4 regions of the Leptolyngbya sp. GB1-A1 genome follow, and region 1 is predicted to be linked to each of the others. Evidence: predicted binding sites of a transcription regulator. Region 1 holds the regulator's gene; each other region holds the start of a gene.
The links. Region 1 encodes NtcA, which controls nitrogen genes in cyanobacteria. Its sites were predicted from a motif close to TTTGTANNNNNNNNTACAAA; they were not measured.

Region 1 (8,112 bases):
GTCTGGTAGTGCTGCTCTGCCTCTGCCAGGGTTCCCCGCCAGAATTGCTCATGCAGTTTGGTAAGTTCTCTTGCCAGCACAATTTGCCGATCGCCTCCAAACTCTTCCCGCAAATCTTTCAAAGTCTGCCGCAGTCGGTGAGGAGCCTCGTAGCACACGATCGTGCGAGTTTCGCTCTGCAATGCGATGAGCCGCGCTTGACGCTCTGTGCCTTTTGTGGGCAAAAATCCTTCGAAGACAAAGCGATCGGTGGGAAGCCCAGCTGCGCTCAGGGCAGTGACCACAGCAGAAGCTCCCGGAATCGGTACGGCAGGGATTCCTTGCTCGATACAGGCTTTTACCAGCTCATAGCCGGGATCGGAAATGCCTGGCATTCCGGCATCGGTCACAAGCGCGATCGAATTGCCCTGTTGAAGGCGACGCAGTAGCTCATCCTGGCGGCTACGGCGATTGTGGTCGTGATAGCTAATCTGCGGCGTTTTGATCTGGAAGTGCTGAAGCAGCTTTCCAGTGTGACGAGTGTCTTCTGCCGCAATAAAATCAACCTGACGTAAAACTTCGATCGCCCGGAAGGTCATGTCTTCCAGATTGCCGATCGGGGTTCCTACGATGTATAACGTTGCAGACTGAATCTCCATACCAGGATCTTAACCACGGAAGGCAAAACCTTGTGGAAATTGCCTGGTAATTTTCCCGGAGAAGCTCCCTATTTCTAAAGCTGTCCTTGAAGTGTTGATAAAGCGAAACCTTCGCTGTTGCTTGCCCCTGAATCAAAGCGCATTCTGGTTTCATCAGTTGCTTTTATCAGAGCGCAAAGCTGCCGAAATTGCGGTTTAAGGGCGCGCTCACTGCTCTGGTTCAATCAATTGTTCTTTGGTTTGCCTCTTTTGGGGCGTTGTCTAGAGGCTGCTGCGCTATGTCATTCACACATTCTGAATTTGTTACCCTACTGCCGTCATTTGCATCTGAGATTCATCCTTCGGTTCAGAGCAGAACTAAGCGATCGATCGATATTCTGGGCGCAGGGGTTGGCTTAACGCTGACCGCTCTGGTTTTGATCCCGATCGCAGTAGCAATCTATATCAGCGATCCCGGCCCCATTTTTTACAGCCAGGAGCGATGCGGGTTTCGCGGACAAACGTTCCGCATCTGGAAGTTTCGCTCGATGGTGGTGAATGCCGAGAAACTTCAGCATCAGGTTCAAAATCAGGCGCAAGGCTACATCTTTAAGAACAATTGCGATCCTCGTATTACGCGAGTAGGACGGTTTCTGCGGCGTACTAGTCTAGACGAGCTGCCACAATTCTGGAACGTGCTACGCGGCGAGATGAGCCTGGTTGGAACCCGCCCGCCTACGCTAAATGAAGTGAGCCGCTACAAAGCTCATCACTGGCAGCGGCTAGAGGTAAAGCCAGGCATCACGGGAGAATGGCAGGCAAATGGTCGATCAACCGTAACCGATTTTGAGGAAATCGTGAAATTAGATTTGCGCTATCAGGAACGCTGGTCGATCGCTTATGATTTAGGGCTGATTTTCAAAACTATCCAGGTTGTGCTTAATCGTCGGGGAGCCTGTTAGCCAGGAGAAGACAACGTTTCGCCAAACAACAATGCGAAGCCGTTTCCCCTTCAGCAGAATCAATGGTGATATTTAATTGGGAAATAGAGCATTAGAAAACATCCTTCACAAAACTGGCACTGCTGACCCTCGCAAATCCAATTTTGGAAGCATTGTCTTGAGCTGCTGGAGCAATATCAGTCTCAATCGATCAGTCTCAGTCAGTCGGTTTTAACAGGAACTTTTTGCCCCTATTTCGCCTTAAAATCTGACTTTTTCAGCACTCAGACCAAGATTGGGCTAGATATGTATTACTTAATACAAAAAATCCGCTCAGAGTTAAGTTTAGTAATTTAAAGTCAGAAAGCTATCACAGAAGTTCCAATATCCCATTTGGCTTAACCCTACTTGCTCCACACCAGAGTGAAGGACAGGGGGTAAAAATCGCTTAGAACCAATTGGGCTAGAACGAATGATCTTATTGGTAGCAGGTGGCGGTAAGATGAAATCTTCAAAGGCGGGCTGGGGGAAGGGATATGGTAGCTGCACCAAATAAGCCATTGGCAAACGTCTTTCGTCAATTAAGCGGGAGTGCTTTTCCACCTGTTGTTGAAGCCTACGATCGTGGCAAAACAATCTTCTTTCCCGGCGACCCTGCCGAGCGAGTTTACTTCCTGCAAAAAGGGGCAGTCAAACTATCTCGCGTGTATGAAGCAGGTGAGGAAATTACGGTCGCGCTTCTCCGTGAAAACAGCGTGTTTGGCGTTCTGTCGCTCATCACCGGGCAACGTGCTGATCGCTTCTATCATGCCGTTGCCTTTACGCCCGTTGAGCTGCTGTCTGTGCCGATCGAGCAAGTCGAGAAAGCCCTGAAGGAAAACCCCGATCTCTGTATGCTGATGCTGCAAGGGTTATCCTCCCGAATTCTGCAAACCGAGATGATGATCGAAACGCTGGCGCATCGCGACATGGGATCACGTCTGGTCAGCTTCCTGCTGATTCTTTGCCGCGACTTCGGCATGCCCACCACCGAGGGCATTACGATCGACCTCAAACTATCTCATCAGGCAATTGCGGAAGCGATCGGCTCAACGCGGGTCACTGTGACTCGGCTGCTCGGCGATCTGCGTCAGGATCAAATGATTTCGATCCACAAGAAAAGAATTACCGTTCACAATCCAGTCACGCTCAGCCAGCAGTTCACTTAAAGTTGGCTGTGTCGCTGTTCAAAACACCCATGCCCCCAGAAGGACAGGAAGGACAAGGGATAGAACTTTCATTTCCCAAGTAACCTCATCCTAAGCGAATGCTTCTGGAGAAAAGGAACAGGAGGCTTGCGATCGGACGCAAACAGACGTTGCCGAACGGAGAAAGCTTGCGATTCCAACAGAACCTGAGTTAGACAATTACACTGATAACCATTCACCCCTCATCTCCCCCTCCCCCACCCAACCCTCAGGGTAGAAGTAGTAATCCTCACCGCCCTTTAGAATGGACTACAGATGGTTCTATTTATTAATCTGGGTCTATGTCAGTATTAGCGACAATCTCAGTTCTCGCCCTGTTAATTGTGGTTCACGAGCTGGGGCACTTTTTGGCAGCTCGTCTGCAAGGAATTCACGTCAATCGATTTTCGATCGGCTTTGGTCCGATTTTGCTGAAGTACCAGGGTGAGCGCACCGAATACGCGCTGCGAGCGATTCCGCTGGGTGGCTTTGTTGGCTTTCCCGACGATGACCCAGATAGTACAATTCCGCCCAACGATCCAAATCTGCTGAAAAACCGTCCGGTGCTTGATCGCGCCATTGTAATTAGTGCAGGCGTGATTGCCAATCTGATTTTTGCCTATCTGGTGTTTGTGGCGCAGTTCACGACGATCGGCATTCCTGAACAGTTTGATTATCAGCCGGGCGTCGTAATTCCAGAAATCATTTCTCAACAATCTCCGGCAGCACGGGCAGGGCTTCAGGCAGGAGACATTATCCTAGAAGTTAACGATCAGCCGCTGGGAGCCTCTCAGGACGCCGTTAAATCGCTAATGGAAACGATTCGCACCAGTCCGGATCAGCCTGTTGAATTTACCGTGCAGCGAGGCAATCAACAGCTTGATCTCAGCGTTACCCCTAAAGCGGGAGAAGATGGCGTCGCAAAAATCGGCGTACAGCTTGCCCCCAATATCAATGCAACTCAGTATCGCCGCCCCAATGGCGTTTTTGAGGTGCTGGGACTGGCAGCAAAGCAGTTTCAGGGAATGTTTCTTGCCACGGTGAATGGATTTATTGGTCTAATCACCAACTTCTCCTCGATGGCAGGGCAGGTCGCCGGCCCCGTCAAAATTGTGGAGCAGGGCGCGGGCTTGGTTGCAGCGAACGCGGGAAGCCTGTTTCCCTTCACGGCAATCATCAGCATTAACCTAGCGATTATCAACATTCTGCCGCTTCCGGCTCTGGATGGCGGCCAGCTTGTGTTTCTGTTGCTGGAAGGACTGCGCGGTAAGCCTTTGCCCAATCGGATTCAAGAGAACGTGATGCAAACCGGGCTGGTACTGCTGCTCGGATTAGGAATCTTCCTGATCGTTCGCGATACTACTCAGCTTGCGATTTTCCAGAGACTCTTCCAGTAGTCGCAGGGCAGCATGAACGTTAGGATGAGTTGGGCGTACAAGCTTGTCCAAGGGCTACGCGAACTGCCATCACTTTTGGTATGACGGTGTAGCCATCACCTCGTTTCCTTTTCTCTACTTCCTTTGTATCGTGAGACTTCGCAGCCTTTCTGCCCGAAAACAGCAGGCGTTAGAAATTCTGGTACGTCTGAAGCGGCTTTACCCAGAAGCTCCCTGCACGCTGGACTATGAAACTCCGGTGCAGCTTATGGTTGCTACGATTCTGTCTGCCCAATGTACCGATGAGCGGGTGAATCAGGTGACGCCTGCCCTGTTTCGCCGCTTTCCTGATGCTGAGGCGTTTGCCAATGCGGATGTCGCTGAAATTGAATCTTTGGTGCGATCGACTGGTTTTTATCGAAACAAAGCCAAAAATATCCAAGCTGCCTGCCGCCTGATCATGACCCAGTTTGGGGGTGAGGTTCCGCAACGGATGGAAGACCTGCTGACCCTGCCCGGCGTTGCCCGTAAAACGGCGAATGTAGTTTTAGCTCATGCCTTTGACATCCATGCAGGAGTCACGGTCGATACCCACGTTAAACGCCTGAGCGGACGACTGGGGCTCACCAAAGAAACAGACCCCCTCAAGATCGAGCGGGATTTGATGAAGCTGTTGCCCCAGCCCGACTGGGAAAACTGGTCGATTCGGCTGATTTATCACGGTCGTGCAGTTTGCAATGCCCGTAATCCTGCCTGTGATGTTTGTGCGTTAGCCGATTTGTGTCCCTCAGCCGATCGCTCCAAAATCACGCCGCCTCCTTTACCTGTTGTGGGGTTTGTACCAGAAGGACGGATTGAGATGAGGTAGTCAAGCTCTTACAACCTGCGGTAGTATAGTAAATGCTGTCTAAATAGGAACAACGTAATTCTTTCATGGCTAAGAAAGGCATGATCGAGCGTGAGAAAAAACGCCAAAAGCTCGTGGCGAAATACGCTCAAAAGCGCGAAGAACTGCTCGAACAATTTTCAAACACAACCTCTCAGCAGGAAAAGCTGGAAATCCATCGTCAGATTCAACAGCTTCCCCGCAACAGTGCGCCTGTGCGCCTCCACAATCGCTGCTGGCTCACAGGTCGTCCGAGAGGCTACTATCGAGATTTTGGTTTGTCTCGCCACGTTTTTCGGGAAATGGCGCATCAGGGCTTGCTGCCGGGTGTGGTCAAGTCAAGCTGGTAATCACTCCTGGAGTGTTCAGCCAGCCCAATTTAACCGATTTTATTTTGAGAGAAGGGCGATCGTGAAACACCGATCGCTCTTTTGCCATTTCTCAAATTTCGCAATTTTCCCGATCGTTTGCTACGCTATTAATCCAGAAAATGCCAGCGCAGTGTAGATTACAAGCCAGAAGCCTTAGCCTGTAAAATGATGCAGCATCCGTTTGAACATGGACAAATTTTTTACAGCTCCGGTGGACATTTCACCTACCGAGTGATTGGTCCCTGCTGTCGCCTGTTCGATCGTGAAGAGTTACCCTGGCCCTGCTGTCGGCTTCAGTGGCGCAGCAAGGAACCGAGCTGGCGGCGAATTGGCAAACGGTTTGTTCCTGATCTGGCAACAAAAAGTAGTCCATCCTACTCGGTTGAGGTGCTGGGGCAGGAGTATTCGGGGCGATCGATCATCACGCTCTATCCAGTAAAGCTGTCTCCTGAACTAAAGGAATGGTGGTACTCCAAACGAATTCAAGAAGAAAATACCCCCATCGATAGCCCGAAAGTGCTGACTGTAGAACCATAGGAGAACTGCAGAACCATAGGAGAACTGCAGGATCAGTGAGGCAAAGTATTAATTCTTAAAGCTCTGGGTCTGGCATCCCACTGCGCCAAGTCATCCTACAGTTTGCTCAATTAGGACAGCCATACCCGATAGGACAACCATATCCGTCCGAACAGGCAACAAAAAACGATCGCCGTGCAGGACGATCGTTGGCATGAATCAGGTTGCTCCTATTAAAAAAAATTGAATCCCGCTTTGTCACCCAACTTCATTCTTCAAAACAGAAAAATTACGTTTAGCCCTCTATCCGTTCATCCCAGGTTCGCATTTTGCCGGGATTTAATAGTCCGGCGGGATCAACCTGCTCTTTGAACTGAAGCTGCATGGGGTCGATCGTTTTTCTGCCACCGTCTTCGATGATGAAGGTATGGGGATTGGCAATAAATGCGCCGTGCTCCTCGTGGTAGCGCATGATTTCGTTGAGGCGATCGGGTGTAGTGTAGCGCACAAGCTGTAGAGCTGCCGGAACAACCGTGCCTTTGGCGCGAATAAATTCTAAGTGCATCATCACCTCATCGCCGAAGTGGTGATACATGTGCTCCACCAGCTTCAGATCTTTGTCCGCGGGGAAGATGGTTTGCAGATAGGTAATCGACGGATCGATGCTGCGGGCGTGTAGCGTGGTGTGGTTCCACGTGAATTCTCCTAGAACAACGCCTTTAGTGGCTTCCTGCGCGGATTTTTGATAGACGATCGTTCCGCCAAACTCTTTCACCAGTTCACCAAAGGATTCGAGACAGGGTTCCGCAATCATCACAAACGCAGAGTGCTGTTCTGGCGTGAGGACGTTTCGCAGGGCGGCAAAATACTGAGGAATTGGAGCCGCGAAGATGGTGATTAGCTTTTTAATCATGCCGTCGGAGTCGCCCAAGGTCTGACCGAACCGGGCTGCCGTCATGAAGTCGGGGAAGGTGACAATCAGCTCTGACCAGGGATAAGCTGCCGTCAGGGGAATCTCCAGCTCTGTGATAATGCCGTTTGTGCCCCAGGCATGTGCCACCTTGTACACATCGTCGCCCCGTAGCTCGATCACACGCGGATTTTCTTCCATTGTTACCACCCGCAGAGCCAGCAGGTTCCCGCGATCGGCAATCAGCCCGTAGGTAATCGAGCCAATGCCGCCACTGCCGCCACCAATGAATCCGCCGATCGAAGCTGTTCGATAAGTAGACGGAGCCATGCGAATTTCCCAGCCTGTTTCGCGGGTTTGTTTGTCAATCGCCGCCAGTTTTGCCCCCGCTTCAACGCAGGCGATTCCCGGTTTGACCCATTTCACCGCCTGCATTTTGGTCATGTCGAGAATCACCCCCCCCCGCATCGGCACGCACTGACCATAGTTCCCCGTGCCTGCGCCCCGCACCGTGAGCGGAATCTGATGCTTGACACACAGGGCAGCCACCCGCATGACTTCTGCTTCATTTGCTGGACGAACTACAATTTCTCCAACCTTATTGTTAAGCTGCGCCTGGAGCAGGGGACTGTAGGTGTAATAGTCCTTGGAAAGCTTGGCAACCTGCACCGCGTCGCGAATGACCTCAATGCCCTCTAATTCAGCTACGATCGCATTCCAATCGATCGAACGTGCTTCCGCAACCGTCATGCTGGGATTCTCCGGGAGTAACGAAAAGTGTAACTGCCTTTCCCATATTAAAAACCGAATTTTCAATAATCCGTCAATCTGGATGCAGTCCAGGCTAAATTATCTGCCGCAAAGGGTGTTGGATAGCTTGGTCGTTAGTTATAAGGCAGCAGTCATGGGTAATAGTTCTCTTGCCTGCCCTTGGGGATGACCTATCTTGTTTAACGCTGTCCCCCCTGGCTCGTATGATGGAAAACGCTATGACAGTCAACAAAGCCAACAAATTTGATTTTATCGACCGCGCCCTGGCAGAACGGGTTGAGCAGCAGCGGTTGCGATCGCTTCAGCCGCTTGTTCCGGCTGCTTCGCCCTGTGGCGAGGGGGGGATGAATAGCGTATGGGTCTGGAAGCAGGGACGGCCACTGCTCAACTTCAGCGCAAACGATTATCTGGGGCTGTCAAAGCATCCGGCACTGATCCAGGCAGCGCAAGACTATACAGGACGATACGGGACAGGCGCAACGGCATCGCGGCTTGTGG
Region 2 (8,112 bases), on a different contig from region 1:
TTCGGGAAAACTTCAAACTCTTTAAGAGAAGGTACGTCTAAACCTCATACGTCGAAAGCGCAGAACAAGCCCCACACTTCGCACACCCCGCCTTCATTTCTGCCGAGCGCAGCCCGGATTGCTTCAGCATTGCGCCGACTCGCTCGTAAAGCGTCTGCATAAATTCACTTTGAGGAGCCGGATGATTTGCCAGAGGCGTTCCCGTAATTGGTACAAAAGGCACAACAAAGGGATAAACGCCGATCTGAATCAATCGATCGCACATCTCCAAAAGTGTCTCTAAGCTATCTCCCAAACCTGCTAGTAAATAAGTGCTAACCTGTCCCCAGCCAAATACCTGAACCGCTGTCCCAAACGCATCAAAATAATGGGCTAAAGGCACAGATGCTTTTCCCGGCATAATTCGCGATCGAATCTCTGGATCAGCGGCTTCCAGGTGCATTCCTAAATTTTCAACGCCTGCATTTTTGAGGCGATCGAACCAGGCAAAATCGTCGGGCGGCTCGCACTGGGCCTGGATCGGTAAGTTTACCCTGGCTTTGATGGCTCTGGCGCATTCAGTCAGGTAGGCTGCGCCGCGATCGGGCGTATTGGGCGTTCCAGTGGTCATTACCATTTGCTTGATACCGTCTAGCCGCACGGCTGCTTCTGCGACCTCTGCAAGCTGCGCTGGCGTTTTGCGAGCGATCGTTCTGCCTGCTTCGAGCGATTGCCCGATCGCACAAAATTGACAGGACGTTGCAGCATCGCTGTAGCGCATACAGGTTTGTAGCACGGTAGTTGCTAGCACATCTCGACTATGAAGCAGCGCAATCTTCCAGTAGGGAATGCCCTCTGCCGTGGTCAGACCATAGAACTGGGGCTGTTGCGGAAATTGAATCGGAGCGATCGGTTCTCCCTGGTGTTCTAACAGCATTTCGGCTACTTTGCCGTTTTCCGTCAGGGCAATTGTGCCATCCACTCTCACGCTGTAGGGTGACTGTGCTGCCGGACTGTTGAAGATTGGAACCATTACCGTTGTGCCATCCACCGTCACGGCTTTATGATCCGACGGGCCTGCCCCACCCTGACGACCCGATGCACCCACATCCGAATCGACTAGCTTCAGACCATAGGACTGAAGTTCAGTAATCAGCGTTTGCTTATTCATAGTGAGAATGATGAGTGAATGATCGGGCAAATCAGGTGTCGATTGCTAAAGGCGTTTCGGATGATGCCAAAGAAGACGGGAAAACCGATTGAGAAGATGAATCAGGAGATACTGCGTTTAACATTGTCCTTGCCTCAGGATTCATCTGCAATTGCAGAAAATCAGGACGGGCATAGTGACCGACCGAATCCATCATGCGCTTGCGTTTGGTGATCAGCGAGAAGTCGAGATCGGCAACGATCATGCCCTCGCCTTCGGTAATGGGCGGACAGAGATGATTGCCTTCGGGACCAATAATGGCAGTATTACAGCCGCCGCTTAGCACCCGCTGAAGCTTTTCATCAGTGGTAATTTGTCCGACCTGTTCCGGCGAGAGCCAACCTGTTGAATTAATCACAAAACAGCCTGACTCCAGCGCATGATGGCGAATCGTAACCTCAATCTGATCAGTAAAAATCTGCCCTACCAGGGAACCGGGAAACTGGGCGCAGTGAATCTGCTCATGCTGTGCCATCAGCGCGAAGCGAGCCAGGGGATTGTAATGCTCCCAGCAGGCAAGCGCGCCAATCCGCCCTACCGCAGAATCGATCGCCTTCAGCCCTGATCCATCTCCCTGCCCCCAAACCATGCGTTCGTGATAAGTCGGCGTGATCTTGCGTCGCTTAAGCAGCAGGGTTCCATCTGCATCGAAAATGAGCTGTGTGTTATAGAGGGAGCCATGATCGCGCTCATTCACACCCAGTACCACAACCATGCCATAGGAACGCGCCGCACGGCTTACGGCATCGGTGACAGGTCCGGGAACGGTTACAGCTTCTTCGTAGAGCCGCATGTGTTCCTTGCCCATTAGAACCGGGGGCTGCACAAACGAGAAGTAGGGATAGTAGGGAATGAACGTTTCTGGGAAAACGACAATCTGTGCTCCTTCTTTTGCAGCCTGGGCGATCGACTGCAACACTTTCTCAGTTGTACCATCCCGGTTAAACAGCACCGGACTGATCTGGACTGCTGCGGCGCGAACCGTGCGTGAGTAATCCATAGAATCACAAATTGCGGATGCAAACGGTGGGGAAATTTAGCCCAGTTTGTCCTGAATCCGAACTGGAGATTAAACCGTCCAGGTATCGAGGATAAAAGCGTTGTCTTTGCGGTGCATCAAAATGATGTCTAATACATCAAGCGGATTAATCGGGCGAATGCCGGGAATCAGTGAGGGTTCGCCGTGTCCGTACAGGGCTTGCAGCGCAAAACGGCAGGCATAGACTTTACCCCCTTCTGCCATGAACTTGCTGAGCTGATCGTTGAAATTTTGGTGTCCGGGGAAAGCAGAATCGCCCAACTTCGGGAAGCCGCGCTGCACACCGAGGGTCACGCCCGGGCCATAAAGCAGCACCGATGTTTCAAAGCCTTTTCGCAGCAGACGAGTTGCTTGCAGCAGATTCACGAACCCGATCGATCCTTCAAAGGCAACGGTGTGAAATGTTACCAGTGCTTTCTCACCCGGTTCTGCTTTGACATCAGGAAATACTTTCTCTTCATAATCGACAAAGAAATCACCAACTTGATGGGCGGGGGCTGTTACTTCAGGCATACCATTTTCCTTTGTGGATTGGTTTGTTGATTGGATCGACGTGTTGTCAGATTACGAGGTTGTTCACACAATATTTTGTATCTTTAACTACGGAGCGTCAAGATTTGGCGATAGGGTCAGGTGCGCGATCGAGGGTGGGGAAAGAATGCTGCGATCGGGGGTTAGAACCTGTTTAAATCGATAGGTCATTGAGATTGTGCGATTAAAACGAACTCTGTCTCCCCTCTACGAACCCAACAAAAACTCATTCACCACGCTCCAATCCTGCGCCACGACCACTCGTTTACGAGCCACCATATAGTCCGCTAAATACGTCGCATCTCGCGCAATTCCTGAAAATCGCCCAGAGCCCCAGGTATAAAGCCAGGGCAGCCCCAGAAAATACAGTCCCCAAATGCCAGTCACGCCGCGATCGTGTCCCGGATAGCCCTTTCCATCAAACACAGGCACTTCGATCCAGCTAAAGTCCGACTGATATCCTGTACACCAGATTATCGTGCGGATATTTTCTTGCTCGTAGTCGATCGCCAATGAATTCTCGATGGGTTCCCAAACCGGATGATAGGGAGGCTCGATCGGCGCATCGATTTGATTCTTTTCGATAAACGTATCAATTGTTTTTTTGATGCTTTCGGCGACGGCATCTGCCTGATCCAGATTGTGTTTCAGGTCGTTTTGAAACTGGAGCTGGGTTCCTTCAGCTGCTTTCAATTTACCGTGCAGTTTCATGCCTTCTCGCGCAAACTGGCGCAGGTCAATCTCGCGTCCGCCGTCTCTGCCTGTCACATAATGATTGGCTTTTGCCCGCACTTTCTCTTTTTGCGGATGCTGATCGATCGGCAAATCGTAATAACCCATTTGATCAAGCCAATCTACTACATCTTTGCCGCGATATCGACGAGGCGATCGAGGCGCACCGCCCACGCACAAATGCACCTGTCTCCCTGCAAGATGCAGATCCTCTGCAATTTGACAGCCCGATTGTCCAGTGCCCACCACCAGCACCGCTCCATCCGGCAAAGATTCGGAATTTCTGTACTCAGAAGAATGGATCTGATGCAGCGCAGGCAGACATTCGGCAAGACGCGGAATGCGAGGTACATGGTAGCCGCCGATCGCTACAACGACCTGATCTGCCGTAAAGTCTCCGATCGAAGTTGTGACTTCAAACTGTTGCGCTTCATTTCTGCAAAGTTTTAGCACTTCTACGCCTTCTTTGAGAGGTGGTTCAAATGAGGCGGCATAGCGTTCGATGTAGCACACAATTTCTTCTTTTTGCATGAAGCCCTGCGGGTCATTGCCGGGATAGGGAAAACCGGGAAGCTGGCACTGCCAGTTCGGAGTGACCAGGCAAAAACTGTCCCATCGCTTTTCGCGCCATGCGTAGCCAATCTGGTTTTTCTCAAAAACGATGTGGTCAATGCCGCGTTCTTTCAGGCAATAGCTCATCGACAGACCCGCCTGTCCGCCGCCGACAATAATAGCTGAGTAGTGATTGCTCATAGCTGCTGAGGTGGAATGGGTGATGGGGAAATGAATACAGCGTTTACAGTCTATTGATAAACAAAGGGATGGGAGGGCGAAGTTCCACACCGGGAAACCTCTGCATCCCATTTAAGTCCTTGAAGAAGTTGCTGTAGATAAACTTACTGTCAGCCTAGATTTTTTATCTATGAAGTCTTTGTATTCTCAGATACGAAATTCCCAAGTCTATTGATATTGGCAGGTGCAGTTCGACAAACTAAATCCATCCCTGCTCGATCGCTTTATAAACTGCCTGATAACGAGTCTTGGCTTTGAGCTTGGTAAGAACGTTGTTGAGATGAAATTTGACGGTGCTTTCGCTGATGACGAGCTGATCGGCAATATCTCGATCGCGGTGCCCCTGAGTCAGGAGCCGCAGGATTTCCAGTTCTCGATCGGACAAGGCAACTGCTGGAATCCCCCAAGTCTGTCCCTGCATAACGGCTTCAACCGCCTGCCGAAACTGCTCTGGCTGAAGAGAAAAATCAACCCTTGCCCGGATGTCGGGGGGATGCGATCGCGATCCGCTGACCCAAATTACTTTTCGAGTGGGGGAAACTGCCTGAATCTCATCGGTGAGGAGTGGCGCGTCCTGATCATCGCACAGTGTTAAACCTGCGGTGGTTGCCAGATGGGTGAATGCCAGTTGCAGCACAGGCGATGTACACAGCACTTGCAGTTTCAGCTCCGAGCGCGCCTGAGCATAAGGAATATTTAACGTAATTTGGGTGGCACGCTGATCAGAGGTAGGCTGGGTTTGCAGAATGCCGCCCAATCCGGTAACGAGAGGATGAATTTCGGCAAGGGCGATCGAAATCGAAATCTCAGGATCGGTGTCAGGGTCGGCGGGCACAGTAGGAATAGGAACAGGAATAGGAACGGTTGCTTCGCAGTTCCCTGAAGGGGTAATCGCTTCCAGGGCAACAGTGGTGTCACTGTAGATCAAACGAGCATAGGTACAGCGCAGATGGCTCAAAACCTCAGCCGTTTTTAACACTAGATAACTTCTGGAAGTGGATAGGGGCTGCTCGGTTCCCAGCAGCGTCAATCGGGAGTTTTTGAGGATTTCGGCTAGCTGATCAGACAGGGCAAGCGGACGCATCGGCTGAGCTGCTAACTGCCAGCGTTGCTTCTCTTTCTGGTACTGAATTGCAGTATCTAAGGCGATCGTCACGATCGTGCAGAGGGTTTGCAGCACTTCCAGAAACTCAGGTTCGAGTGGGTGATGACTGAACATTGCCAGCACCCCGATCACTCGATTGCCGATCGCGAGCGGATATCCAGCAAAGCCGCGAATTTGATTAGCAACCGCCCATTCCCGATTACCGACCCACGGCTCCGCAGGTAAATTGTTGCTCAGGAAGGACACTCGGTTTTGCGCGATCTTGCCAACTTTGTAGGCTCCCATTGGAACTCGCCCAAAAAAGCCATCGGTGCGCGTGTACATTCCTGCTGATGCCACCAGTCGCAGCATGGTTTGATCGGGTTCCAGCAGCCAGATTCGTGCAAAGGCACAGCGAAACCGATCGACTAATCCCTGAGCCACACAACAGGCGATCGGCTCTGGCTCCAGGCATCCAGAAAAGGACTGAGCAATTTCGTTGGCTTGCTGCAAGTCCAACAGAACTCGTGTGGAGTCCAGCAGACCGCCTGATAGGCTTGCCATAGTGTGAAAAGCAAGTAGTGAACCCATCATCTCCCATTGAGGCGCAGTTTCCCGTCTACCTCTGTATCCGCGATCACAGAATGCCTGCTTCTGGCCGAAAACAATTCGCCCGTCTTTAGAGAGGTGATTCAGCCGCTCACCCATGCCTACGATGAAAGCTGCACTAGATCGCCAGGGAGCAACGATGCAAACTCAACCACATACCACCATGCCCACCCGACCGCTCGGTGACTCTGACCTTCATATTACCCCGATTGGCTATGGAGCTTGGGCGATCGGTGGTGGAGATTGGCAATTTGGCTGGGGTCATCAGGAAGACCAGGACTCGATCGCTGCAATTCATCGGGCACTCGATCTGGGCATGAACTGGATTGATACTGCCGCGATTTACGGCCTGGGACATTCTGAGGAAATTGTGGGGAAGGTGCTGAAAGAGCGATCCCGCAGGGCTGCGGGCATCGGTGCCCGGTCGGAGCGTCCCTATGTGTTCACCAAATGTTCGATGATCTGGAACGAAGCGCGTGAAATTAGCCGCAGCTTAAAAGCTGATTCCCTTCGCCGCGAATTGGAAGCTAGCCTGCGCCGCCTCCAGGTAGAAACGATCGATCTCTATCAGATTCACTGGCCCAATCCAGACTCAGACATCGAGGAAGGCTGGAGTACACTGGCAAAGTTTAAAGAAGAGGGAAAAGTCCGCTACATTGGCGTTTCAAACTTTAGTGTGGAACAGATGCACCGCGCTCAGGCGATCGCTCCCATTACCTCGCTTCAGCCGCCCTACTCGCTGGTAAAACCTGGTGTAGAGCAGGAAATTTTACCGTTCTGCCAGCAAAATAATATTGGCGTAATCGTTTATTCGCCGATGCAGTCTGGCTTGCTGACCGGAGCCATGACCTCAGAGCGCATCGCTAACCTGGCAGACGACGACTGGCGCAAGAGTAGCTCTGAATTTCAGGAACCGCGCCTGTCTCGTAACCTGAAACTGGTTGAACTTCTGCGGCAAGTCGGACAGTCCCACGGACGATCGCCCGGAGAAGTTGCCATCGCCTGGACGCTTCGCCACCCCGCTGTCACTGCTGCGATCGTGGGAGGACGGAGCGGAAAGCAGGTTGAGGGCATTATTGGCGCGGCTCAATTTCGCCTGACCGAGGAAGAACTCCGTCAAATTGATGGCTTTCTGCGGGAAAATCCTTAAGTTGATAGATTAATCATCTAGACCAATTGCTGAGTTCGTGCGGATAGCGATCGAGCCAGGCTTGTTGGATGCCTAAGGATTGCAGCAAATCAGCAGTAGAGAAGTATCCCTCCTGGAGAATGGCGCGAATCCTCCAGCGAGGGTTGAAGGCAATTTCTGGATTTTGAGAAATGAGTGCTCAGAATTCTTCTGATGATAAGAAACTTGTGCAAATCCATCAGAAAATTCAGATTTTATCGATTGAAATTGTGCCTCGAACTGCCTCTCTACCCCAACCGTGCTAAGGTTTAAGTTGATATCGGTTTTGATGGGGAGCAGCCATCGAACGTAAGGGGGAAAGTTTGGTTAAAATCCAACGCTGTCCCGCAACTGTGATGAGACGGTGATGCAATTAAGTGTCTCTGAGTCAGGATGCCCGCCGATCGACTTCATGACCCTATCTGCGAGGTACAGATTGTGTTTCAAACGTTTATGTTTCAAGAGTTTGTGTTTCAAGAATTCTCCTTTGGGCGAGAATGTCCCATTGCTTAAAGTAATCGCCCACAGGCTAACAGCAGACATTCTGAGGATATTTTGAGCAGCGGCTCAACAGATGCTTACCGGATACTTATCAAAGTGTCACGATGTTGATTCGCTATGAACCGATGCTGAGCCTGATTCTGTTGACTGTAGAGTTTCGATACAAACGATCTGTTTTATTTCCTTCAGTCCTATCCTGATGCTCAAGAATTCTGCATGAGTGTTTATACAATACGGCAACCAATGCGGCAACAGGCTGCGATCGTCCTGCTCTTGCAATAAGTGCTCACTGTAAGGAGATGTTTTGGGAACAAACCGTTGGGTAACAAGCCGGAAAAATACAGCTCTGGAAACAATGCAGATCTAGAACATCGAACGACGACTAACTTGAAAAATTGACCTGAAAATTATTCTTAATCATGATGCAAAACACTTTATTTGTCTGTGTTCTCTGCCGTTCTTCTCAA
Region 3 (8,112 bases), on a different contig from region 1:
CTGCTTTGGTTGCGACTTCCAAAAGTGGTTCTGGAAGCTGACGGGGCAGCAGCTCAGCTCGATACAGCAGTCGGTTGGTCGCATGGGACCAGTGATACAGCATTTCCATCACTGATTCTTCAAGCCTGTGCTGCCAGTAGAGCAGGTCTTTGGGCGTGAGCGGTCGGTCTTCGATCGGGGGTTCGTCGTCTTGCTCGTCGTCAGGTTCGTTTTCAAATTGGGAATCTGGGGAATCTGGGGAATCTGGGGAGTTATCCTCTGAAGAATCTTGCTGGGCGTCGGCTACTTTGGCTGGGTCGGGCTGCATGGCAGCTTGAAGGAATCGAAGGGCAGTGGGCAAATCGAGATCAGAAGCACCTATCAGAAATGCCTGGTCAGTTCCCATCTCAACCCGATCGATCGATTCCTCTAGCTCCTCGTCTCCTTCGTCTTCTTCATCTCCCTCATCCCCCTCCTCTCCTTCGTCCCCCTCTTCTAGTTCCTCCTCTTCCGTTTCCCCCGACAAATCACGCGGCACGATCGGCTGAAGCACACTCCTCATTTCCGTCTGTGCCTGCTTTGCTAACTGTCGCAGCCTTTGCTGAAGTTCCTGTCGCTGATTAAACGTAAGACTGAGAAATGCTTCGGGATAGCCATGGGTGCAGAGGTGATAGCAAGCCAGAATGAGCTGCTGCCGGACTGCCTGTCCCAGCGCGTCCAGGTATTCACCATAGGCATCATGAAATTCTTCTGCGATCGATGCAACCGCTTGCTGGAGGGCTGCCATCTCCTGTTCGATCTGGTTAAGGCTTCTCACCATCGATCCTTATTTTCCCCTTTTCTGCTTTCCAGGATAGCGATTTCTTTCAGAAGCACTGCCCTCACCCGGTTCTGCTTTTAGAGGGCAAAGCAAAATGGGCAACGAACGATCGGAGAAAATGACCTTCTCGATCGCCCATCGCCCAATCCGTATCAGAACGCCAAATCAGAACCCAGGCTCAGGCTTATGCCTTTCCACCTGTTTGCGCTGCCACTTCTGCGGCGAAGTCTTCTTCTTTCTTTTCAATGCCTTCGCCCATCACATAGCGGACAAAGCGACGCACCTGGATATTTTCGCCGATGCTGGCGATTTTTTGCTTCAGCAGATCGCCCACTGTAATCGTCTGGTCTTTGATATAGGGCTGATCCATCAGCGACAGTTCTTTCAACCGCTTTTCGATCCGTCCTGCCACGATCTTCTCGCGGACGGCTTCCGGTTTATTGCCCAAGTCGTCTTTGCCCATTTCGATCGACTTTTCTTTTTCGATCACGTCTGGCGGAATATCTTCTACCCGGACGTACTCTACGTTCTGGTAAGCGGCGATCTGCATGGCAATGTCTTTCACCAATCCCTGAAACTCTTCGTTTCGCGCCACAAAGTCAGTCTGGCAGTTGACTTCGACCAGAACGCCAACCCGTCCGCCGATGTGGATATAGCTGCCGACCAAGCCTTCAGCCGTGATCTTGCCTGAAGCTTTTTCTGCCTTTGTAATCCCTTTTTGACGGAGCCATTCGATCGCCTTTTCCATATCGCCATCGGTGGCTTCCAGGGCTTTCTTGCAGTCACCGAACCCTGCGTTCGTCTTGTCGCGCAATTGCTTGACGAGTTTTGCTGGTATCTCCGCCATGATGCTTCAATTCCTAACTAGATATGCTTTGGATGAGATTTGCATAATTCATTCTGTGAGATGCCTCAGAAAGCTGTTCGGTCGGTCTGCGCTCCGAACCGCCCCTCGTCTCCCAAGGCTAAGGAGAGCCTACTGACCCCTGGGGTTTCAAAGTTCCCTAGCATTAGGAATTTGGGGGGCAATATAGCACCTAAAACACCCCTCAAACACCCTCTTGAGTTCATCTCCAGAACGATCGCTCACAGATAAACCTACCGGAAAAGAGACAGGATAAGGCAAGTCTTCGGCAACACACACGACAGATTCTGCTCTCACCCTGTCCCGCGCCAATTACGCTTCTGTTTCTTCTTCTTCTTCGACAAGCTCGGTTTCGTCGTACTCGAACTCTTCTTCTGCGCCTTCGTAGTCTTCGTAGTCTTCTTCAGCGTCGAGCTGACCGTGACGACCTTCATAGATCGCGTCTGCCAGTTTGCCCACGATGAGCTTGATCGATCGAATCGCGTCATCGTTTGCGGGGATCGGAATATCCGCCGTATCGGGATCGCAGTTCGTATCCAGCAGTGAGACGATCGGAATATCGAGCTTCTGGCACTCCTGAACGGCGTTATATTCGCGCCGCTGGTCTACCAGAACCACAATATCGGGCAGTTTCCGCATTCCCTGAATGCCGCCGAGGTACTTCTGCAGCTTTTCGAGTTCACGCCGCAGCACTGCCGCTTCTTTTTTAGGCAACAGATCGAGTGCGCCCGTTTCCTGTCTGCGCTCCAGTTCCTTGAGGCGATCGACGCGGGTTTTGATCGTTGTCCAGTTGGTTAGCATTCCGCCCAGCCAACGCTGGTTGACGTAGAACGCACCGCAGCGGCTTGCTTCCTGAGCAATGATTCCGGCTGCCTGACGCTTTGTACCGATAAACAGAACGCGCTTGCCTTGCTCCGACGCATTGCGGAGGTAGGTGTACGCTTCCTCCATCAGCTGAGCGGTCTGCACCAAGTCAATGATGTGAACGCCATTTCGAGCCGTGTAGATGTAGGGAGCCATCTTGGGGTTCCAGCGACGTGTCTGATGACCAAAGTGAACCCCTGACTCTAATAATTGAGCCAATGAAACAACAGGCATGATTTTCTCCTTTCGGGTTAATCCGCCATCCAGTTGTATCTTTGCCGCTTGCTTCGCAGTTTCTCGAAGAGGTAATCGTCGCTATGACTTATTTCTCTGTCACTTATTTCTAAGGAAGAATGAGCTTGGGCAGACGAAAACAGCGCAAAAACACCCGAAATACTGAATGTGTGAATTTTTGACAACTCTACTAGGTTAGCACAGGCGCAACCCGTTTATGGCAGAAGAATAGACTGCGCTAAGGTACGGATCTCACCCTAATTTTAGAGTTGAGGAAACCTGATAAAAAAACCTCAGATGCAAGTCAGAAAGTGGCTTAGAGAACAACCTATTCTGCCGCCCAATCACGCAAAATAGAGTGAAGAATATTGCTATTCTCCGATCGGTGTCGCATCTGCTGGGGTGCGTCCTGCTTTTGCTTATTTGTTTGCTGATTCATTTAGGCTGATTCGTTTAGTTTAGTAAGAACGCTGTACCTCGATCGCCTGCTTCAGGAATTCGTCCTGCTTAAAGTTGCTCGATCTAGTTCCCTGACTTTGCCGCTCAACCCTGCCCCAATGTCCGATGAAGCCCATGACTGAATCCGAGGGGCATCTACGCCCGTCTGCTGCTACGCCTGAACCGCCACCGCTCAAACAATTCCTCAAACAGCTCCAGCCCACCCCAGAGGCGATCGTATTGCTATTGGCGGTTCTGGTGGGAACAGGAGCGGGAGCGGGGGTAGTTTTGTTTCGAGCATTGATTCAGTGGACCCATGATCTGATGTTTGGCGAGGTGTCCAGCTTTTTGTCAATCTGGGGACACTGGACGATCGCCCTGATTCCCCTGCTGGGTGGGGTGATTGTGGGGCTGATGCGCTGGCGAATGCAGGATTTTGGTCCGGGACTGACCACGCTGGTAGAAGTGGTCCAGGAAAGCCGCGAGCTGCTGCTGATTAATCCCGTGACTAAGATGGTTGCCGCCTCGATTTCGCTGGGGAGTGGGGCATCGCTAGGTCCAGAAGGTCCGAGTGTGGAAATTGGAGCGTACTTTAGTTTGTTGCTGGGGCAAGTGCTTCAGGTATCGCAGGAGCGGCGGCGATTGTTGCTGAGTGCAGGGGCGGCGGCAGGATTGGCGGCAGGATTTAATGCACCGATCGCCGGAGTCTTTTTTGCGCTGGAAGTCGTCATGGGCACTACGTTTGCAGCATCGGCGGCGAGTGTTGTGCTGTTGGCGGCGGTCGTAGCGGCGTGGATTGCCCGAATTGGAATGGGGGCACAGCCTGCGTTCACGTTGCCCGCCTACGAAGTGCGAAGTGTGCTGGAACTGCCGCTGTACGTTGGACTGGGGCTGCTGGCAAGTCTGCTGTCGCTGATTCACATTCGCGCCCTGCGGCTGTCTCAACGCTGCTTTCAGGGGCAAATTGCCGGACTGGAATGGATCGGTCAAATTCCCCAACCGTTCCATCCGGTCATTGGCGGAGCCGTGCTGGGGTTGGTTGCTCTGAAGCTGCCGCAAATTTTGGGCGTGGGCTATGAAACCGTTGAGTCGATGCTGCAAGACGTGCAGTTTCCGCTTCCGTTGGTGGTAGCTCTGCTAGTGATGAAGCTGATTATGACGGCGATTAGCTTTGGCAGTGGCTTTGTGGGCGGGGTGTTTGCGCCTGCGCTGTTCCTGGGGGCATCGCTGGGATCAGTTTACGGGAAGGTTTTGGCGATCGGCTTACCGATGCTGCACGACTACATGGCTTCTCCTCCGGCTTATGCGATGGTGGGCATGGCGGCATTTCTGGCGGCGAGTGTGCGTGCCCCGCTGACGGCAATTTTGCTGCTGTTTGAACTCACCAACGATTACCGGATTGTGTTGCCTCTGATGGCAGCAGTAGGCTTGAGCATCTGGACGGCTGAATATTTGGAGCCGAAAGTCGTGATTGACAACGCGGCACAGAATGAACCTGTTGAAGCTGTTCTCCATCCTGATGTGTCTCGCCTCACCGTTGCAGACGTCATGCACCCGGCTCCGCTTCAGCTCAGGAGCGATTTTACCCTGGCGATCGCCGCCCAACAATTTGTCCAGTATCGCTGTCACAGTGCCCTGGTTATTGACGCTGAGAATCAGCTTGTCGGCATCTTCACCCTGAATGACATTACCCGCATAGTGACGCGATCGAAATCTGCTGAAGACCGCATCATGCTATTACAGCAGCCGATCGCTGATCTTTGCACCACTAAAATGGTCTACGCTTATCCCGATGAATCCCTGACGGAAGCCACCGATCGCATGACCACCAGAGGACTGCATCAGCTTCCCGTTGTCGATCGGGATCATCCCCAGCAGGCGATCGGACTCCTAACCCAGGCAGATATCGATCTTGCTGCCAGCCTCGCCCAAACCCGCCAGGTATTAGAACAATACGGCCCTCCCCAGCCAGAAGCACTTGCCTTGCTGAATTAATTGACTCCTTCACTCCCCCCAAACCTGACAAAACACCGATCGCCGCCTTGGACCATCCAGCTCAAACAGCAGTACCGCTTGGTAGGTTCCCAGGGTCAGCTTGCCGTTTGCGATCGGGACAATCTCGCTGGTGCTGAGCGTCATTGCCATCAAGTGAGCGTGGGCGTTCACTGGCTCGTCGGGGGGAATGTTGGGGCGCAGGTGCAGATCGTTGTGCAGGTAGGGATCGGCTTCGGGAGCGAGTTTTCGCAGATAGGCTTTCACATCCTGCATCAGGCGCGGCTCGAATTCATTGATGGCTAAAGCGGTGGTGGTGTGGCGCGAAAAGATTAACGCCTGTCCGTTTTGAAGGTTCGATTTTGAAACGATCGCCTGAATGTGTGCCGTAATGTCGTACACTTCGATTCCGGCTGTGGTTTCTAGTTCAATAATGTGATTGACGATCGCCATCGCCTCGTTCCTCACGCGAATGCACTGGACAGCTTGCTTTCTAATATTCTGAGGGGAATGTGCTGAAAATGAAATCGGATATTGAGCTTTACTTCAGTGCTGCTTTAAGGAGAATTGAAATTGATTAAAGCTGTATATCGCCTCATGAATCGCAGATTATTCAGTAGAAAATAAGAGGAATTGTCTCCGCTAAGCAAACCGTAGCTTATACTACAAAATTATTTTTGGTAGCGGTGATAGAAACAGTCAGGCAACCCAGCCTGCAATGCACTAAGAACTAAGGGAGCTTACAAAGTCCATGAAAAAAGTTGAAGCAATCATTCGTCCTTTTAAACTTGATGAAGTCAAGATCGCGCTGGTGAATGCCGGGATTGTTGGGATGACGGTTTCTGAAGTACGCGGCTTTGGTCGGCAGAAGGGACAAACCGAACGCTATCGCGGCTCTGAATACACGGTTGAATTTCTGCAAAAGCTAAAAGTTGAAATCGTTGTCGAAGACGATCAGCTAGACATGGTGGTAGACAAAATCATCTCGGCTGCACGAACTGGGGAAATCGGCGACGGTAAAATCTTCATCTCCCCTGTCGATCAAATTGTGCGAATTCGGACAGGGGAAAAGAACCAGGAAGCGATTTAAGATTCCGGGTTGATTTCTTTAAGCTGAGGCAAGAGTGCCTCAAATGCTTTCCCCCGGTGGCTGACGCGATGTTTCAGTTCCGGGGGCATTTCAGCAAAAGTCATGCCTGCTTCCGGCACGTAAAAAATCGGGTCATAGCCAAAGCCGCCTGAACCTCGCGGCGCGCTGATAATTTCTCCCACGCAAATCCCCTCGGTGTGCAGGGCGATCGATCCATCGGGACGTGCCAGCGCGATCGCACAAACAAACTGCGCCTGTCGATGCGAAGCAGTTCCTCCTGCAGGAGAATCAGGCTGATGGTCTAATTCTCGCAAAAGCCGCGCAATTCGATCGGCATCAGTATCAGCATAGCGGGCAGAGTAAATTCCCGGTGCGCCGTTTAGCGCATTGACCATCAAGCCTGAATCATCGGCGATCGACCATTGCCCCAAAGCTTTTGCCACCTGAGACGCTTTCAAACAGGCATTTTCTAAAAAGGTGGTTCCGGTTTCTTCGATTTCCAGTGCTTTGGGCTTCAGGCTCAGCTCCCACGGCAACGATGGATCGGTGAGGTATGCCTGCATTTCCGTTAACTTACCGGGATTACTGGTGGCAACGACGAGAAGAGTCATAGCAAAGAGAAGCGGTTCTTGAAAGGTCTTATTGGGGATCATAGGGGATCGCATTTGCTTCTAGCCAATCGATTGCGATTTGTTCTAAAGCGGTTTGTCGATCGCGGCTTCAATCTCAGTGCAAAATTGCTTCATGATGACCTGTTCGTGAATCTTAATTCGTGAATCCTCATGAACTGGGAAGCCGTAGATAGTCATCAGATTCTAGTTTTTTTGCGCTTTCTGAATTGTGTCTTTCAGATTGCGTCTTCCAGTTTCAATCAGCAGCGGCGTCGTCTTCTGAATCAGCCGCTTAAAAGTCATTCTGGCTAACCGTGACCGATTTACCTGTCTGTTGATTGAGACAGGCAAACAGCTTGTGATTAAGTGTAACCATTTCGTTTACCCTATCTCGAACTTTAACGACTAAAGCCATTCCTCACGACTTTCTCAACGAAGTTTAGAAATACTACAGGATGAAACTGATTTTTGCTACTTTGTAACTCAAAATCAGCCGTGAGACGCAAGAAGTTCGCTGCGATCGGATTTAGGTTTGCACTAGGTAAACGCTTCAATTTTCCTTCTAGTCCCATTTCTTTGTACTGGAAACCCTCCTGAAGCAGATGGCATTTTTGGTTAAAGCTTTTCTGACGCTGTTTGTGGTGATTGATCCGGTCGGGCTAACGCCGATCTTTATTACGCTGGCTGGCAAGTATTCGGCGGCTCAGCAAGTTCGGATTGCCCGTCAAGCAGTGTTAGTCGCTGGGGTAATTCTGCTCGTGTTTGCGCTGGTTGGCAACTGGCTACTGCGCTATCTGGGGATCACGATCGAGGCATTTCAGGTAGCGGCGGGGCTGCTGCTGCTCAAGATTGCGCTAGACATGGTATTTGCCCATCGGGAGCGCGAGACGGAAGAGGAAGAGCAGGAGGCACAGCTCAGGGAAGATATCAGCGTTTTTCCGCTGGCGATTCCGCTGTTGGCAGGACCGGGAACTCTGGCAAGCGTTTTGATTTTAACGAACGATCGGAGTGTGCAAAATCATAGTTTTGGTGTGGTAGTGATTCTGGCGATCGCCGCCTTTGTGCTTTTCATTGCCTACACGCTCTTTTGTCTATCAAAGCAGCTTGCTAAAATGCTAGGGCAAACCGGGGTTAATGTCGTAACCCGCGTCCTAGGAATTTTGCTTGCTGCTTTAGCGGTGCAATACATTACTGACGGCGCAACGGCTGCAATCAAAAT
Region 4 (8,112 bases), on a different contig from region 1:
GGTAAAGTTCCAACACTCGATATAGACGGAACTGCGCTGTACGAAACAGTCGCGATCAATGAATATCTCGATGAAGCTGTCGCGAACGGCAAATTTAGCCCGTCTGATCTTCTCCAGAAGGCGAAAATGCGGCAAATCATGGCGATTGTGGATAGCTATTTGTATGGACCAACTATTCGATCGATCGTCATTCAGCGGGTCATTGTGCCAAGTCAGGGCGGCAAAACGGATGAGGAGGTGGTGAAAGGGGGAATCGATCCTGCGAAGAAAGCAATGGAGGCGATCGAATCAATTGCGATTTGTAGCCCCTATCTCATGGGTAGTGAACTCACTTTGGCTGATTTTCAACTGATCCCAGTTTTCGTTTATTTTGCGAACACGCCTGAATTTGATACAGTGACGGCTCAGACTCCGAAGCTGAAGGACTGGTGGCAGAAGGTTAGTCAGCTTCCGTTAGTGCAGAAGGTTTGTGGATAGGTCTGAAAGGTTTTGCAGCCCCCTAAATCCTCTAATTTTGGGGGACTTTGAACTTTAAAGAAGGTTTGCGATCGTGTCTGATGATTCTTAACCTTGCTGTAAGCAACAGTCGATCGAATCAGAGATACCGTAGTAGGGAAAGGGCATTCTGCTGATTTCAAAGTCCCTCATTTATGGGGGATTTGGGGGGCAGTGCAGGAGCCCTGAGACTTCTCAAATATCCTCTAATCAGGCTCAAACCTGGCACATTTCCGATTCTCAAATCTATGTCGATCGTTTTGACGCACCGCATTTCTAAAGAGTCTCAGGCTATTTCTTCTTCTGTCCCTCAATTAATGTTGAGCTTAACTGCGGAAGAGCGAACGCGATCGCGCTACTATTTCCAAACTCTAGAAGGCGAAGGCGTTTATCTGCGGCTCGCTAGAGGAACGGTGCTGCAAAACGGGGATCTGCTTTACTCTGAAGACGGTGAGACGATCGTGCAGGTTATTGCAAAGCCTGAGCCTGTAATGACCGTGCGGGCGCATATGCCTCTAGAACTGCTGCGGGCTGCTTATCATCTGGGAAATCGACACATCGCGCTTGAGGTGACGGAAACTTATCTGCGTCTTGCCCCTGATCCCGTCCTCAAAGATTTGATTCAGCGTATGGGGCTGCATATCACCGAGGAAGTCGTTCCCTTTCAGCCTGAGGCAGGCGCATATACTCAAGAGTCTGGACATCACGCTGCCCATCACACTCATCAGGCTGCTCATTCCCACTGATTTTGCTTTTTTCCTTCCCCTCTTGCTTCAACACTATGTTCACCCATTCATCTCAACCTTTGCTGCGATTGTTGCAGCTTGTGAGTCCTGCTTTGCCTGTAGGCGCATTTAGCTATTCTGAAGGGCTAGAAACGCTGGTGCAGGCTGAAAAAATTACAGGAGCAGCGACGCTTCAACCGTGGCTCATGCAGGAATTGCAGTATGGCGCGGTGCGGATAGAAAGTGCAGTGCTTTATCAAATGTATGAATGCGCGAAACAGCAGGATCTCCAGCAGCTCAACGACTGGAATCAGTGGCTTTCTGCGTTTCGGGAAACGGAAGAATTGCGCGAACAAAGCTGGCAGATGGGACGATCGCTTACGCGCCTGCTGATCGACCTTGATCCCCAACTTCGGGAAGTTTTAGCTGAAATCAAAGAACCCCATCACTTTGTAACTGCGTTTTCGATCGCCGCTGCCCACTGGCAAATTGATGCCTTTTCTGCTGTATTGGGCTACCTCCAAAGCTGGAGCGCAAATCTAGTCAACGCTGGAGTTCGGCTTATTCCACTCGGACAAACGCAGGGACAAAAGCTGCTGCTTGATTTGTATCCAGCAATTGAATCAACCACTCAAGACGTTATCCAAAGTTCAGCAGATTCTCTGTTCTGCTGTAGCTGGGGTTTGGCGATCGCCAGTATGAATCACGAAACGCTATATTCTCGTCTTTTTCGCAGCTAGGCGAAGCTGAGCAGTTTTGAGAATGAGAACTGTTTTTTCTGCTGCGATCGAGATACTTCCTCAGTTAGACGCTTTGCGTTTATTTTCTGTCTAGAGTCTCTTCTATCAGAGACAAAGACTTGGCTAGGGAAAGTATCGAAAATATGAATCAAATCTGGTTTGCGATCGGCTGTTTGGGGATGGCACTGGGAGCATTGATCTTTGGCTTCGGCGCACACAATGCCCAGAATGAGCGATGGCGTATTCTTTTTACTCTTAACTTTTTTATTGCGGCGATCGCTTCCGTTTTGTATCTTGCAATGTGGACAGGGCATGGTCAGAGCATTGTCTACGATCGTCCCACCTATTGGGTGAGATACGTCACCTGGATTCTCTCAACTCCATTGCAAATTCTTACGGTTACTTATCTGGGCGGAACCAGTTTGGCATTCACAGGTGCAGTGGTTGGCGCAGATATTTTGATGATTGCTACGGGCTTTGTAGCGACGATGTCACCTAAACCCATCAACTATATCTGGTACATCGTGAGCTGTGGATTTTTTATCGGTATGTTCTACATGCTGTTTAATCAATATCGATCGCAGGCAAATGCAAAACATCCTCGATCGCGTCGCGTTTTCACTAAACTCATCACCGTACATCTGATCCTGTGGCTGATCTACCCCGTGATCTGGATCTTGGGCGGAACAGGATTCAATTTAATCAGCAGCACGGTGGAAACTGCTTCTTACACTATTCTTGATCTGGTTGCCAAAGTTGGTTTTGGCTTTCTCGCACTTAATTCCTTTAAGCAGCTCGACCAGGCAGGCGAAGCACCACGACTGGAGCGCGTTCTCTCCTAGCGACTGCAACAGGTAGCCATCTTTCAATTTCAAGCTTCAAGAAAGGGTGAACTCAGGTTCATCCTTTTTGCTTTTAAGGCATCAGCACATACACGGCGTTGCCTGGCTGGAGCAGTTGCCATTGATTCACTGCACTATGTTCAACACATCCATGCTTTTTCAGCAAGGACTGCTCTGCATTGTTTGATTGACTTGTTTCCGGTGTCTCACGTTGAGATGGACGCGAAGCGGTTTCGTACCAGAGCGAAAGATGAAGATAAGCTAATGTTTCCATAATTGCTTGTCCTAAAGGGGCAATATCAGCAGTAAAGCAGTAAATCCGAGTTAGGAGCTAGCTTCCCGGATACGGTTCTTCAAGCGTCACTTCCCTTAGACAAGAAAAATGCAGTTTTTTCTCCTCAAATCTGAGAAAGTTTTTCCAGAAGGGTGGACACTTGCCCAATTGACCCGTCTTCTTTAAGCTGTACTGCTGAAGTTGGACTTCGCTTCGATCGTCCCGCTGGGGAAACTGCTTCGATCGCAAGATTTAAGCAAAAGAAACTCAGGAAGAGTTTAAGGAAATCACAATGCACACGCTGCGAGTTGGAATTGCTGGACCGGTTGGCTCAGGAAAAACTGCCCTGGTAGACGCGCTTTGTAAGCTGTTGCGAGAACAATACAGTATCGCCGTCGTCACCAACGATATTTACACTCAGGAAGATGCTCAATTTCTGGTGCGAAGTGAGGCACTGGAGCGCGATCGAATTGTGGGCGTTGAAACAGGGGGCTGTCCCCATACGGCAATTCGAGAAGATGCGTCGATTAATCTAGTGGCGATCGAGCAGCTTGAACGACAGTTTCGTCATCTAGATCTCATCTTCGTAGAAAGTGGCGGCGACAACCTGGCTTCCACTTTTAGCCCAGAGTTAGTCGATTTAACGATTTATGTGATCGACGTAGCAGCAGGGGACAAGATTCCTCGTAAGGGAGGTCCCGGCATCACGAAGTCAGATTTGCTAGTGATTAACAAAATCGATCTTGCACCGCTCGTTGGCGCAGACCTGGGCATAATGGAGCGCGATGCCCGCAAGATGCGAGGCGACAAGCCGTTTGTCTTTACCAATATCAAAGCAAGGCAGGGACTTGAAAGCGTAATCAATCTTATTGAGCTGCACTTGGGTAAAGCTGTCGCATAACGAACTGATTTTCGCGAGGCTTACAGCGTTTTTCACTCATGTAAGGTATGGGGAGCACAGCCCTCACACCCCATTTTTTGTACTTCAATCGCCTGGATAAGGCTGTATAGACTCAAGCAAACCGAAGAAAAGCAACTTCGGCAAGTGGAAGGATAAAATCCCCAACGCGAAACAAAATAAAACTTAAGAAACAATTAAAAGTTGTTGAAAAACGTGAGGGGAGGACAGACTAAGCATTGCCCTACCCTTTGCCTTGTCAGCAGTCTACGCCTGGTATTGGCTGAACTATCACAATCCACCAAGTTTGTTATTTGAACGCAAAGGACTTTTGCGACGGATATCAAATGGCTAAGGAGTAAAATTATGTATCCCTTGATACAAATTATTATCTCTCTAAAGACATAACATCACAAACTATTGGAGTTTCTTGTGATGTCTCTCTGTGGTGTTTTGTTCCTGAAGTAGGAAGTGGTGAATTCATGTCAAGGCAATTTGGTCGGCGTAAATTTCTGGTCTATGGTTCTGCTGCGCTGGGAACCAGCATTTTGCTCAAATCCTGTGCAAACTCTGGCACGACGACTTCTTCAACAGCAGAGTCTCCCGCAGCAACCACCGCAGCATCTCCCGCAGCTGCCAGTGGAGACACAATCAAGGTTGGTATTCTGCACTCGCTGAGCGGCACGATGGCAATCAGCGAAAAGAGCGTGGTTGATTCCACGCAATTGGCGATCGAGCAAATCAATTCAAGCGGCGGCGTATTGGGCAAACAAATTCAGCCCGTCCTGGAAGATGGAGCTTCTGACTGGCCCACCTTTGCTGAAAAAGCCCGCAAGCTGATCGAAGAAGATCAGGTCGTGGCAATCTTTGGCTGCTGGACTTCTGCAAGCCGCAAAGCAGTTCTGCCCGTGTTTGAGCAGAAGGATCACATGCTGTTCTATCCGGTTCAGTATGAAGGGCAGGAGTGTTCCAAGAATATCTTCTACACCGGAGCCGCACCCAACCAGCAAATTGAGCCTTCGGTAGACTGGCTGTTGCAGAACAAAGGCAAGGACTTCTACCTGGTCGGCTCGGACTATGTGTTCCCGCGTACTGCAAACACCATTATCAAGGCTCAGCTTCAGGCGAAGGGCGGCAGAACGGTGGGTGAAGACTACCTCCCCCTTGGCAACACTGAAGTTGCACCGATTATTACTAAAATTCGCACAGCCCTTCCAAACGGCGGCGTAATCTACAACACGTTAAACGGCGACAGCAACGTTGCCTTCTTTAAGCAGCTTCAGGGTGCAGGCTTGACGGCAGACAAGTATCCGGTCATGTCAGTCAGTATTGCAGAGGAAGAAGTGAAGGCGATCGGCACAGATTTCCTCAAGGGACAGTTCGCTGCATGGAACTATTTCATGACCGTTGACAGCCCTGAGAACAAAGCATACGTAGATGCGTTTAAGGCGAAATTTGGCGGCGATCGCGTGACCAATGACCCTATGGAAGCAGGCTATATCTCGGTCAACTTGTGGAAGCAAGCGGTTGAGAAGGCAGGCTCCGCCGGAACTGCCACCGATCTCAAAGCCATCCGGGCTGCCGTAATTGGACAGGAAATGGATGCGCCAGAGGGTCCGGTGAAGATGTTTCCCAACCACCACATCTCAAAGACGGTTCGCATCGGTGAAGTGCGCGATGACGGCTTGTTTGAAATCGTTTTCTCGACGCCGAAGCCTGTTGATCCCGTACCCTGGAACCAGTTTGTGGCTGAGACCAAGGGCTTTACCTGCGACTGGACGAGAACGGATATTGATAATCCTGGCAAGTTCAAGGCAAGCTAAATTTCCTCTAGCTCGAAGTTAGCTTCAAGCGCAAAACTCCAGCATGGACTTAGACGGCAGACCTGCGGCTTCGATCGAGGTTTTCTGTCTAGTCCATCATTGGCTGTTCAATGCTTGTTTCTATTCAATGCTTGTCTGTTCAATGTCTGCTCGATTCCATCTCTATTTAATTTCATATACGTTCCTTGTCCGCTCGACCCGGAGGTAAGCACTTGTTTACAGGAATTCTTGACGGACTGTTCAGCGGTCTTAGTATTGGCTCTATCTTGCTGCTGGCATCGCTGGGACTGGCGATCGTCTTTGGCTTGATGGGCGTAATTAATATGGCGCATGGCGAACTGATGATGCTGGGTGCCTATACCACTTATGTCGTGCAAAACGGCTTCAAGACATTAGGCGAGCCCTGGCAAGGCGGCTATATTTTTGTTGCCCTGATCATGGCATTTCTGGTGGCGGCCTTGGTGGGGCTATTGCTGGAGCGAGGTGTAATTCGCTTTCTCTACGGGCGACCACTCGAAACCCTGCTGGCAACCTGGGGTGTGAGTTTGATTTTGCAGCAGTTTGTCCGTAGCGTGAACTGGGTAATGATTGTGGGTCTGCTGCTGTTTTCGCTGCTGTTTTTTGGCGGACTCTGGCTCTTGAAGCGACGACCTGATTTTCAACGGATTCGGACTGGGGCGATCGCGATTCTGCTTCCTCTCGCGCTTGGCATTACTGGAGCAGTTGGATCACTGCTGAGTCAAACTTACCAGCTCGCCATAACCAAACCTTGGTTTGGAGCGCAAAACGTAGATGTAACGGCTCCCAAATGGCTGCTCGGCGGTTTACCTATCGGTAACTACCAGCTTCCCTACACGCGCATGTTCATTATGGCGCTGACGATCGTTTGCGTGCTCGGCATTTACTGGTTCTTGCAAAAAACGCCCTGGGGTCTACGAATTCGATCGGTGACCCAAAATCGCAACATGAGTGCTTGTCTGGGAATTCCAACCCAAAAGGTTGATGCGCTCACATTTGCACTGGGATCTGGTTTGGCTGGAATTGCGGGCTGTGCAGTCAGCTTACTGGGATCAGTCGGTCCGAACACCGGACAAAACTATATTGTGAACACCTTTATGGTGGTGGTGGTAGGTGGCGTTGGCAAATTGGTAGGGACGATCGCAGGTGCGCTAGTGCTGGGCGTTTTAGACTATGTGCTGGGTTCAGGGGTGCTGGCAATGCTGCTCACGCCTGTCAAACCTCTGTCAGACTTCTTCACCTTCTTTGCAACGACCAGCATGGCAAAAGTAATGGTCTTTTTCCTGATCGTCGTTTTCTTGCAATACCGTCCTGCTGGTTTGTTTCCGCAGAAGGGACGCACGGTGGACGCTTAACTGACCTTCAAGGGAGCATTGGGAGAATAAAATGACGGCACAGGCGATTGAACAACACAAAATTGATTGGACAAAACGGCGATCGCTTTTAATCGAAGCCGGAATCGTAGCAGTCGTCGTGCTGCTGCTGATCTTCCTAGTTCCGGCGGTTTTGTCCGTTTTTCGTTTGAGTTTGATGGGGCGTTTCCTTGCACTGGCGATCGTTGCGCTGGGCATCGATCTAATTTGGGGATTCACGGGATTGCTCAGTTTGGGGCACGGCGTATTCTTTACGCTCGGCGGCTACGCGCTGGCGATGCACTTAAAGCTGCAAATTCCACCCACGGCAAGCAGCCCGCTTCCTGAATTCATGTCCCTTTATGGCGTGACCGAGTTGCCCTGGTTCTGGAAACCCTTTTATTCATTCGGCTTTACTGCCTTAGCAGTGGTAGTTATTCCGGGTATCCTGGCAGCAATTCTGGGCTACCTCTTCTTTCGCAATCGGATTCGCGGAGTCTACTTCTCGATTCTGACGCAGGCAATGACCATTATCTTTTTCAACTTCTTCAATGGTCAGCAAAAACTATTTAATGGCACAAATGGTCTAACCGATTTTCAAACCTTTCTAGGTGCAAAGGTCAATGCGCCGGAAACTCGGTATACCTTCTATATTCTCACTATCCTCTTCCTGGTAATTGCCTACGCTCTCTGCCGCTGGCTGACGAGTGGCAGATTTGGACGAATGCTAATAGCAATCCGCGATGATGAAAGCCGTGCCCGATTCACAGGCTACAATCCTACAACCTTCAAGCTTCTGGTCTTTGTGATCTCGGCGATGCTAGCAGGGGTTGCAGGAGCGTTTTACACGCTACAAAGCGAGATTGTTTCACCCAACTCGATGAATATTGCTTTTTCGATCGAAATGGTGATTTGGGTTGCAGTCGGGGGGCGTGCCACGCTAAT

Region 2: the regulator NtcA is predicted to act here: its motif matches at 2,816-2,835, upstream of NDI45_RS21710 (MSMEG_0572/Sll0783 family nitrogen starvation response protein).
Region 3: the regulator NtcA is predicted to act here: its motif matches at 5,843-5,862, upstream of NDI45_RS07865 (P-II family nitrogen regulator).
Region 4: the regulator NtcA is predicted to act here: its motif matches at 4,340-4,359, upstream of urtA (urea ABC transporter substrate-binding protein).

Annotation. Positions count from the first base shown of each region.
Region 1 covers NZ_JAMPLI010000029.1:35,057-43,168, reverse strand. Annotated here, with positions in the region: gene rsmI (16S rRNA (cytidine(1402)-2'-O)-methyltransferase) at 1-638, opposite strand, end outside; gene NDI45_RS21610 (sugar transferase) at 917-1,579, shown strand; gene ntcA (global nitrogen regulator NtcA) at 2,095-2,766, shown strand; gene rseP (RIP metalloprotease RseP) at 3,087-4,181, shown strand; gene nth (endonuclease III) at 4,312-5,028, shown strand; gene rpsN (30S ribosomal protein S14) at 5,094-5,396, shown strand; gene NDI45_RS21585 (hypothetical protein) at 5,583-5,954, shown strand; gene NDI45_RS21580 (FAD-binding oxidoreductase) at 6,229-7,593, opposite strand; gene bioF (8-amino-7-oxononanoate synthase) at 7,833-8,112, shown strand, end outside.
Region 2 covers NZ_JAMPLI010000030.1:3,808-11,919, reverse strand. Annotated here, with positions in the region: gene NDI45_RS21720 (MSMEG_0568 family radical SAM protein) at 38-1,150, opposite strand; gene NDI45_RS21715 (Nit6803 family nitrilase) at 1,182-2,189, opposite strand; gene NDI45_RS21710 (MSMEG_0572/Sll0783 family nitrogen starvation response protein) at 2,259-2,741, opposite strand; gene NDI45_RS21705 (MSMEG_0569 family flavin-dependent oxidoreductase) at 2,967-4,244, opposite strand; gene NDI45_RS21700 (LuxR C-terminal-related transcriptional regulator) at 4,483-5,931, opposite strand; gene NDI45_RS21695 (aldo/keto reductase) at 6,140-7,126, shown strand; cobalamin riboswitch at 7,409-7,564, shown strand; gene NDI45_RS21690 (DUF1636 domain-containing protein) at 8,065-8,112, shown strand, end outside.
Region 3 covers NZ_JAMPLI010000005.1:236,787-244,898, reverse strand. Annotated here, with positions in the region: gene NDI45_RS07890 (hypothetical protein) at 1-799, opposite strand, end outside; gene tsf (translation elongation factor Ts) at 984-1,646, opposite strand; gene rpsB (30S ribosomal protein S2) at 1,977-2,762, opposite strand; gene NDI45_RS07875 (chloride channel protein) at 3,336-5,195, shown strand; gene NDI45_RS07870 (secondary thiamine-phosphate synthase enzyme YjbQ) at 5,205-5,645, opposite strand; gene NDI45_RS07865 (P-II family nitrogen regulator) at 5,944-6,282, shown strand; gene rdgB (RdgB/HAM1 family non-canonical purine NTP pyrophosphatase) at 6,279-6,893, opposite strand; gene NDI45_RS07855 (NAAT family transporter) at 7,496-8,112, shown strand, end outside.
Region 4 covers NZ_JAMPLI010000027.1:2,212-10,323, reverse strand. Annotated here, with positions in the region: gene NDI45_RS20830 (glutathione S-transferase family protein) at 1-477, shown strand, start outside; gene ureE (urease accessory protein UreE) at 744-1,241, shown strand; gene NDI45_RS20820 (urease accessory protein UreF) at 1,277-1,960, shown strand; gene NDI45_RS20815 (microbial rhodopsin family protein) at 2,104-2,802, shown strand; gene NDI45_RS20810 (hypothetical protein) at 2,876-3,076, opposite strand; gene ureG (urease accessory protein UreG) at 3,369-3,977, shown strand; gene urtA (urea ABC transporter substrate-binding protein) at 4,457-5,797, shown strand; gene urtB (urea ABC transporter permease subunit UrtB) at 6,010-7,170, shown strand; gene urtC (urea ABC transporter permease subunit UrtC) at 7,202-8,112, shown strand, end outside.